Regions from separate parts of the Citrobacter sp. CFNIH10 genome, predicted to be linked through region 2. Evidence: predicted binding sites of a transcription regulator. Region 2 holds the regulator's gene; the other holds the start of a gene.

Region 1 (4,703 bases), 1.3 Mb from region 2:
AAGCGTCACAGAAATCGCCTATCGCTGTGGTTTTGGCGACAGTAACCACTTTTCGACCCTGTTTCGCCGTGAATTTGACTGGTCGCCGCGCGACATTCGCCAGGGACGGGATGCGTTACTTCAGTAACGCGAATGCTATCAACGTTTTTCGCCGCCAGAATGTTAATAATCATCGATCTGTGATGCCGGAAATCTTATCCGGCCTGGGTGTTGACGTAATTTGCGGGTCGGATAAGGCGAAGCCATCATCCGGCAAGGAATATTCAGGTGGCGAATCAACTGATTCTTCTAAAAGATGACTTCTTTGCGAATGCCGGACAGGCCGTCGCTGTCGCCGATCGCTATCCGCAGGATGTGTTTGCCGAACATACGCATGATTTTTGTGAGCTGGTGATCGTCTGGCGCGGCAATGGTCTGCATGTGCTCAATGACCGTCCCTATCGCATCACCCGTGGCGATCTGTTTTATATTCGCGCCGAAGACAAGCACTCTTACACCTCCGTTAACGATCTCGTGTTACAGAACATCATCTATTGTCCGGAGCGGCTAAAGTTGAATCTGGGCTGGGAGAGCGCGATCCCGGGTTTTAACGGCACACCGCGACAGCCGCACTGGCGACTGGGTAGTGTGGGTATGACGCAGGCGCGCCAGGTGATAAGCCAGCTTGAGCATGAAAGTAACCAGCACGATCCGATCGCCAACGACATGGCGGAGCTGCTCTTTGGCCAACTGGTGATGACGTTGAAGCGTCATCGCTATGCGACCGACACGCTGCCGGCGACCTCCAGCGAAACGCTGCTGGATAAACTGATTACCGCGCTGGCCGCCAGTCTGGAGCGTCCGTTTGCGCTGGATGTCTTCTGCGATCGGGAAGCGTGCAGTGAACGCGTGCTGCGCCAGCAGTTTCGTAGCCAGACCGGAATGACGATTAACCAGTATCAGCGCCAGGTTCGCGTCTGTCATGCGCAATATTTACTTCAGCACAGCCGTCTGATGATCGGTGAGATTTCGATGAAGTGTGGCTTTGAAGACAGTAATTACTTTTCTGTGGTGTTTACGCGGGAAACCGGGATGACGCCCAGTCAGTGGCGTCATCTCAGTAATTCAACGGATTAGCTTGCCATACCCAGACCGACAATGTTGGCGGCGATGATGATCACCACACATCCCAGACTCAGGACGCTGACAGGACGACGCCCGGCGTTGTTCCACTCTTTCAGTACCAGACCGACAATACCACCGCACAGCACGTAGAAACTCATGTGCAGCATCCAACTGATGTAGTCATATTGCGCCGGAATGCGCGCGTGGCCCCAGGCGTAGAAAAAGAACTGCAAATACCACATCAGGCCACCCAGCGCGGACAGCAGCACGTTGGTGATGATAAGCGATTTTGCCAGCGAGAAGTCGGCTTTTACCGACAGGTTTTTCACTTTTGCCAGACGAATAAAACAGAAACCCAGGTTGACCAACGCGCCGCCGCCCATGATCACTACATAGCTCGGCAGGGCGACATACAGCGGGTCTACACCCAGCGCCGCGGCGGCTTCATGCATCGGCTTCGCCGCGTTCATCGCAAACGACATGCCCGCGGAGAAAATGCCGCACATTACCGCCAGCAACAGCCCTTTTTTCAGGTTGAAATCTTCGGCTTTGATGCCCATTTTACGCTCTTTGAGCTGGCCCGCGCGTGTGACGATCCCGACGCCAATCAGCGCAACCAGCACCCCGAGCAGCGTCATACGCCCGCCTTCGGTGTTAATCAACACATCAAAATTGCCGTTGATGATAGGGGTCATCAGCGTACCGACAATCAGCGTAATGCCGATGGCAATGCCAATCCCCATCGACATGCCGAGGTAGCGCATGGTCAGACCGTAGTTGATATTGCCGATGCCCCACATGGCGCCGAACAGAAACACCGGCAGTAGAGTGGAAAGGCTGAATGAACTGTAATAGGCCCAGAAGTCAGGCAGCAGCATGGCGCTGATGGTCCACGGGAGGATCAGCCACGAGACAATCCCACCGACCGACCACATGGTTTCCCATGACCACTGTTTCACTTGTTTGAACGGGGCATAGAAACAGGCTGCACTGGCCGCACCTATCAAATGCCAAAAAATACCCATCGTAATCGCGTTACTCATCACATCATCCTCATTGTTTTTATCGTCGTTTCTAGCCTTCCGACGTCATGAGTTTAAAAATTGCGCAGATGTATAACCTTTTGCCGATTGCCGCGATTTTCCCTTTCTGGCAAAGACCCGGTTAAGTGGGTGATATGGCTCACATAATCAGCAATAGACGTTAATGTAATAACCTTAGTAAAAGTACGGCATTGATAATCATTTTCAATATCATTTAATTAACTATAATGAACCAACTGCTTACGCGGCGTTAACACCCGGCCGCTCGACAATAATGGAGATGATTATGAGTTATACACTGCCATCCCTGCCGTACGCTTATGATGCGCTGGAACCGCACTTCGATAAGCAGACGATGGAAATCCACCATACCAAACACCACCAGACCTATGTAAACAACGCCAACGCGGCGCTGGAAAGTCTGCCTGAATTCGCTAACCTGTCTGCTGAAGAGCTGATCGCTAAACTGGATCAGGTACCGGCCGACAAGAAAACCGTTCTGCGTAATAATGCGGGCGGTCACGCTAACCACAGCCTGTTCTGGAAAGGCCTGAAAAAGGGCACTACCCTGCAGGGCGATCTGAAAGCGGCTATCGAACGTGATTTCGGCTCTGTTGATAACTTCAAAGCAGAATTCGAAAAAGCTGCCGCCACCCGTTTCGGTTCCGGCTGGGCCTGGCTGGTGCTGAAAGGCGACAAGCTGGCGGTCGTTTCAACCGCAAACCAGGATTCCCCGCTGATGGGTGAAGCGATTTCTGGTGCGTCTGGCTTCCCGATTGTGGGCCTGGACGTGTGGGAACACGCTTACTACCTGAAATTCCAGAACCGTCGTCCGGACTACATCAAAGAGTTCTGGAACGTGGTGAACTGGGACGAAGCGGCTGCGCGTTTCGCTGCAAAAAAATAAGTCTTATTTAACAAGACATCGCGTTTATATGACCCCGTCGGCGTGGCCGGTGGGGTTTTTTTGTGATCAAAATCGAATGAAAAACAGTGATCCACAAAAATTGAAACATTGTTTTATTGTGTGGTTGGGATCACTTTTATTATTGTGCTGAATGTCTATCGTTGACACATCTTTACATCGGAAGGTGATGGAAATGCAGATTAAACGCACGATAGAAAAAATCCCTGGTGGCATGATGCTCGTCCCTCTGTTCCTGGGCGCGTTGTGTCACACGTTCTCTCCTGACGCGGGGAAATATTTTGGCTCATTCACCAACGGGATGATCACTGGCACGGTGCCTATTCTGGCCGTGTGGTTCTTCTGCATGGGGGCCTCCATCAAGCTAAGCGCGACGGGTACCGTCCTGCGTAAGTCCGGGACGCTGGTGGTGACTAAAATTGCCGTGGCGTGGGTAGTGGCAGCGATTGCCTCGCGGATTATTCCTGAACATGGCGTGGAGGCAGGATTCTTTGCCGGGCTGTCGACACTGGCGCTGGTTGCGGCAATGGACATGACCAACGGCGGGCTGTATGCGTCCATTATGCAACAGTACGGCACCAAAGAAGAGGCCGGGGCATTTGTTCTGATGTCGCTGGAGTCAGGACCGCTGATGACGATGATCATCCTCGGTACGGCCGGGATTGCGTCGTTTGAACCGCATGTGTTTGTCGGCGCAGTGCTGCCTTTCCTGGTGGGCTTTACGCTGGGTAACCTTGACCCGGAACTGCGTGAATTCTTCAGTAAAGCCGTCCAGACGCTGATCCCTTTCTTCGCCTTTGCGCTGGGTAACACCATCGATCTGAGCGTGATAGCACAGACCGGTCTGTTGGGTATTCTGTTGGGTGTGGCGGTGATTATCGTCACCGGTATTCCGCTGATTATTGCCGATAAACTGATTGGCGGCGGCGACGGTACAGCAGGGATTGCGGCGTCCAGCTCAGCAGGAGCTGCAGTGGCGACACCGGTACTGATCGCAGAAATGGTGCCCGCGTTTAAACCGATGGCACCGGCTGCAACTTCGCTGGTCGCCACCTCGGTGATTGTGACATCAATCCTGGTGCCGATTATCACCTCCATCTGGTCGAAGAAGGTCAAAGCAAAAGTGGCGGCAGTCGACATCCAGAATGCAGTGAAATAATACAATAATGCCGGATGGCGCTACGCTTATCCGGCTTGTTTTTGCGTCATAAAAAGGCCTGGTGAATCTCACCGGGCCTTGTCTATTAACGACCAAACACCTCATCAATCGTCCGGCAATCGTGTTCGTTCAACTCGCCGCCCGCATTGCGTGAAACCCCTGTGCAATAGCCAAACTTGCGCGATACCACCGTCTTGATGGTGGTGACGAAATCTTCGCCGATGGCATAAATCGACATGTATACGCCAATTTTCTGCTGAATGTCGCGAAGGGCCGCCAGGTCACCGGCCTTGAACGCCTCACGCGCGCTGACAAACAGCTCCGGCATCACATTGTTCAGCCCAGAGATAATCCCCGCGCCGCCAGCCAGCAGATTGGGAATGAAGTACTCGTCATAGCCTGAAAGGACGGCAAAGTCGTTACGCACGGCCTGCGTTGCCTCGCTCATTCTGCGGGTATGCGACTGACAGTC
Region 2 (4,703 bases):
AACGTTGGCGCGCCTCATTCGCTGATGTATGATGGCGCGCTATCCATCCGGGCAGAGGCCTGGCTGATTGTTTCCCCGAAGTCACCAATATCATGGCCAAAGAACAAACGGACCGTACGACACTAGATCTGTTCGCGCACGAGCGTCGCCCGGGACGACCGAAAACCAATCCGCTTTCACGCGATGAACAGCTGCGCATTAATAAGCGTAATCAACTCAAACGCGACAAAGTTCGCGGTCTTAAGCGTGTCGAACTCAAACTCAACGCAGAAGCTGTTGACGCGTTGAATGAGCTGGCGGAATCCCGAGAGATGAGCCGCAGTGAACTGATCGAAGAGATATTGATGGCCCAACTGGCAACGCTACGCGGCCAGGATCTCGCCTGAAATTATCCTCTCTCCCACTTTCGTGTAGCATGGAGTGCACTCGTATGCGTTTGCTATTTCCGCATACCTGACTGTTCTGCTATGATTGCCCTTATCTGTGGGCAATTCGCCACCACCATTTCAATAAGTTTCAAGAGGTTACTTTACTCATGGCAATCACTGGCATCTTTTTCGGCAGCGACACCGGGAATACCGAAAATATCGCAAAAATGATTCAAAAACAGCTTGGTAAAGACGTTGCCGATGTGCATGACATTGCAAAAAGCAGCAAGGAAGATCTCGAAAGTTATGACATTCTGCTGCTTGGCATCCCAACCTGGTACTACGGTGAAGCGCAGTGTGACTGGGACGACTTCTTCCCTACCCTCGAAGACATCGATTTTAACGGCAAACTGGTCGCACTGTTCGGCTGTGGCGATCAGGAAGATTATGCAGAATACTTCTGCGACGCGTTAGGCACAATCCGCGATATCATTGAGCCGCGCGGTGCAACCATCGTGGGTCACTGGCCGACCGCTGGCTATCATTTTGAAGCCTCCAAAGGTCTGGCGGATGATGACCATTTTGTCGGTCTGGCGATTGACGAAGACCGTCAGCCGGAACTGACCGCCGAGCGCGTGGAAAAATGGGTGAAGCAGATCTCTGAAGAATTGCACCTTGATGAGATCATCAACGCCTGATGTACGGCGGCGCAGACAAGGTTTGCGCCGCATCAATAGACAGAACCAATCAAAATAATTGCTACAAATTTGTAACTTTCTTGCCCATCCCTGTACAATGTGCGGGAGTTTTTAGGTGGCGCTCTCATTTCCAGGCAATACCGACTATTTATTAACATTTGCCAGAGGCTTGCAGTTTTCATTTAGACACGGCAGTCCTATAATGAAACGCATTATCCCGAGTGCAATTTCTGTCACTTCTTGTATGAAGTGAATCGTTTAGCAACAGGACAGATTCCGCATGACTGACAACAATACCGCATTAAAGAAGGCTGGCCTGAAAGTAACGCTTCCACGTTTAAAGATTCTGGAAGTTCTTCAGGGACCGGATAACCATCACGTCAGTGCGGAAGATTTATACAAACGACTGATCGACATGGGTGAAGAAATTGGTCTGGCGACCGTGTATCGCGTGCTGAACCAGTTTGATGACGCCGGTATCGTAACCCGCCACAATTTTGAAGGCGGCAAATCCGTTTTCGAGCTGACCCAGCAGCATCATCACGATCACCTGATTTGCCTTGATTGCGGCAAAGTGATCGAATTTAGCGATGAGTCTATTGAAGCGCGCCAGCGTGAGATCGCGTCGAAGCATGGCATTCGTCTGACGAACCATAGCCTCTACCTCTATGGCCACTGCGCTGAAGGCGATTGCCGCGAAAACGAACACGCGCATGACGCGAAATAATCTGCATTATTCTGAAAAGCCAACCTGCCGGTTGGCTTTTTTTATGCCTGCCATTCCCTACTCAGCGCTTTCTTCTGCCTGCATGTTGCTTTAATGTAAAATATATCACCCTGCTTCGTCCGGAGAATCGAAATGGAACTTCGCCAGCTACGTTACTTTGTCCGTATTGTAGAAACCGGCAGTATGGGCAGCGCGGCGCTCGATCTCGACATCGGCGTGTCCGCCCTGAGCCAGCAGATGACGCGGCTGGAAAACGAACTCGCGATCCGCCTGTTGCAGCGAACCTCGCGCGGCGTCACGCCCACTAACGCCGGTCTGGCCTTTTACTCGCAGGCACAACTGGCGCTACGCCACGCCGATGATGCGATCCTGGCCGCTCGCGAGGCGCGTCTTTCGGGACACGTCAGCGTCGGCATGGCCCCCAGCACCGCCTCCATCCTGGGAATACCGTTTATTCATGCCATGCGGGAATATTACGCCGACGTTCGCCTGCATGTGGTGGAAAGCCTGTCGGGTAATCTGGAACGGATGATCAACACGCGCCAGATTGATCTGGCGGTCGTGTTTCAAAAAGAGAAGATCCTGCGCTGGAGCGCCAGACCGGTTCTTGAGGAGCGCCTGTTTCTGATTGGCACACACGAGCTGCTGGCGGATATTCCGGATGACACCATAACGCCTGCTCAACTGGCGAATATTCCCCTGATCATGCCAAGCCAGGGACACGGCCTGCGTGGCAGACTGGAAGCCATCTGTCAGGAACACGGACTGAAGGTCGATATTGCCACGGAAATTGACGGCCTGACGTTACTGATGCGCGCCGTTGGCAGCGGACTCGGCGCCACGCTGCAACCCGGTGCAGCCATTTCGCATCTTGAGAGGGAAGCGCTAAGAGTGATCGGCGTCCATAATCCTGTCCTCAGCCGCCCCAATTTTCTGGTCAGTCTGTCGGACGATGAACTCACCCCTGCCGGTCTTGCAGCCCGCGTAATACTCACAAAAGTCATGCGTGAACTCGTTGAAACCGGTCATTGGCCGGGCGCAACCCTTTACGCTCCCTAAACCCCTCTTTAGCTATTCGTCATAGCGCCCATACAATCAGCACGTATACATTTCAATTACAAATTTAACAAATAGTTAAATGGTAATGGAGTAGACGATGGTTGATGTACTGGTGATTGGCGGTGGTAATGCCGCGTTATGTGCCGCCTTAACCGCCCGTGAGGCAGGAGCTTCCGTGCTGCTGTTAGAGGCTGCGCCCCGGGAATGGCGCGGCGGGAATTCCCAACACACGCGCAATTTACGCTGTATGCACGATGCGCCACAGGATGTGCTGGTCGAGAGTTATCCCGAAGAGGAGTTCTGGCAGGATCTCTGGCGTGTCACCGAAGGCAATACCAATGAAGCGTTGGCGCGACTGGTGATCCGGACCTCTTCCCAGTGTCGCGACTGGATGCGTCAGCACGGCGTTAATTTTCAGCCTCCGCTCTCTGGCGCGCTGCACGTGGCGCGTACCAATGCCTTCTTCATGGGCGGCGGTAAAGCCCTCGTGAACGCCTATTACCGCAGCGCAGAAAAGCTGGGGGTACAGATTCGCTACAACACGCCGGTACAGGCACTTGAATTGCACAACGGCGAATTCATCGCAGCCCTGGCAGGCCACGAGCGCATTGAGGCGAAAGCCTGCGTACTCGCCGCCGGTGGATTTGAATCCAACCGCGAATGGCTGCGCGACGCCTGGGGAGAGAACGCTCGTGGCGAATGGCCAGCCGATAACTTCCTCATTCGCGGCACCCGCTTTAATCAGGGCGTCTTGCTCAAATTTATGATCGATGCCGGTGCTGACATTATCGGCGATCCGTCTCAGTCCCACTGTGTGGCAATTGATGCCCGGGCCCCGTTGTACGACGGCGGCATTTGTACCCGCGTGGATTGCGTCTCACTGGGTGTGGTAGTCAACCGGGACGCGGAGCGCTTTTACGATGAAGGCGAAGATTTCTGGCCGAAACGCTATGCCATCTGGGGGCGTCTGGTTGCCCACCAGCCGGGGCAGATTGGCTACTCCATTATCGACAGCAAAGCGATCGGTCACTTTATGCCGCCGGTTTTCCCCGGCGCACAGGCCAATACGCTGAGTGAACTGGCCCGCCAGTTGGGGCTGGATCCCGAACGCTTTACCCATACCGTGGAGCACTACAATCAGGCCTGTCAGCCGGGTCAGTTTGATCACACGAAGCTGGACAACTGCGCGACGCAGGGCCTGACGCCACCGAAAACGCACTGGGCGCGGCCTATTGATACGCCCCCCTACTACGGTTATGCCCTGCGACCGGGGATCACCTTTACCTACCTGGGACTGAAAGTGAATGAACACGCTGCGGTTCACTTCGCAGGCACCCCCAGCCGTAACCTGTTCGTTGCCGGTGAGATGATGGCTGGCAACGTACTGGGCAAGGGCTATACCGCCGGTGTCGGCATGTCCATCGGCACCACGTTTGGTCGCATCGCAGGTAAAGAAGCCGCGCAGGCAGCACGTAAGGAGGCGCATCATGAAGCAGCTTGAAAAACTGATCATCGAGGCCAAAATTCTCACCGAGCCAGAAGCTGAAGTCGAGCGGGTGATGCAGGTGTGTAATGCCTGTCGCTATTGCGAAGGGTTTTGCGCCGTGTTCCCGGCGATGACGCAACGGCTGGAATTTGGCAAAGCGGACATTAACTATCTGGCAAACCTGTGCCATAACTGCGGCGCCTGTCTGCACGCCTGCCAGTATGCGCCGCCCCATGAGTTTGCGATCAACGTGCCGAAAGCAATGGCGGAAGTGCGTCTGGAAACGTATCAACACTACGCACAACCGGCGGCCTTCGGAGCGCTGTATCGCCAGGCTGGCGTTACCGTGACGCTGGCACTGGTCT

Evidence for each region. Region 2 encodes Fur, which represses iron uptake genes when iron is present. Its sites were predicted from a motif close to ATAATAATGAGAACNACTATCAA; they were not measured.
Region 1: a site for Fur is predicted at 2,339-2,361, ahead of sodA (superoxide dismutase [Mn]). Genes of this name have one in related genera too.

Annotation. Positions count from the first base shown of each region.
Region 1 covers NZ_CP026216.1:1,530,196-1,534,898, forward strand. Annotated here, with positions in the region: gene rhaS (HTH-type transcriptional activator RhaS) at 1-127, shown strand, start outside; gene rhaR (HTH-type transcriptional activator RhaR) at 268-1,116, shown strand; gene rhaT (L-rhamnose/proton symporter RhaT) at 1,113-2,147, opposite strand; gene sodA (superoxide dismutase [Mn]) at 2,434-3,054, shown strand; gene kdgT (2-keto-3-deoxygluconate transporter) at 3,248-4,231, shown strand; gene C2U53_RS10830 (dihydrodipicolinate synthase family protein) at 4,317-4,703, opposite strand, start outside.
Region 2 covers NZ_CP026216.1:2,820,678-2,825,380, reverse strand. Annotated here, with positions in the region: gene ybfE (LexA regulated protein) at 93-386, shown strand; gene fldA (flavodoxin FldA) at 536-1,066, shown strand; gene fur (ferric iron uptake transcriptional regulator) at 1,347-1,793, shown strand; gene tcuR (tricarballylate utilization LysR family transcriptional regulator TcuR) at 1,926-2,852, shown strand; gene tcuA (FAD-dependent tricarballylate dehydrogenase TcuA) at 2,950-4,353, shown strand; gene tcuB (tricarballylate utilization 4Fe-4S protein TcuB) at 4,340-4,703, shown strand, end outside.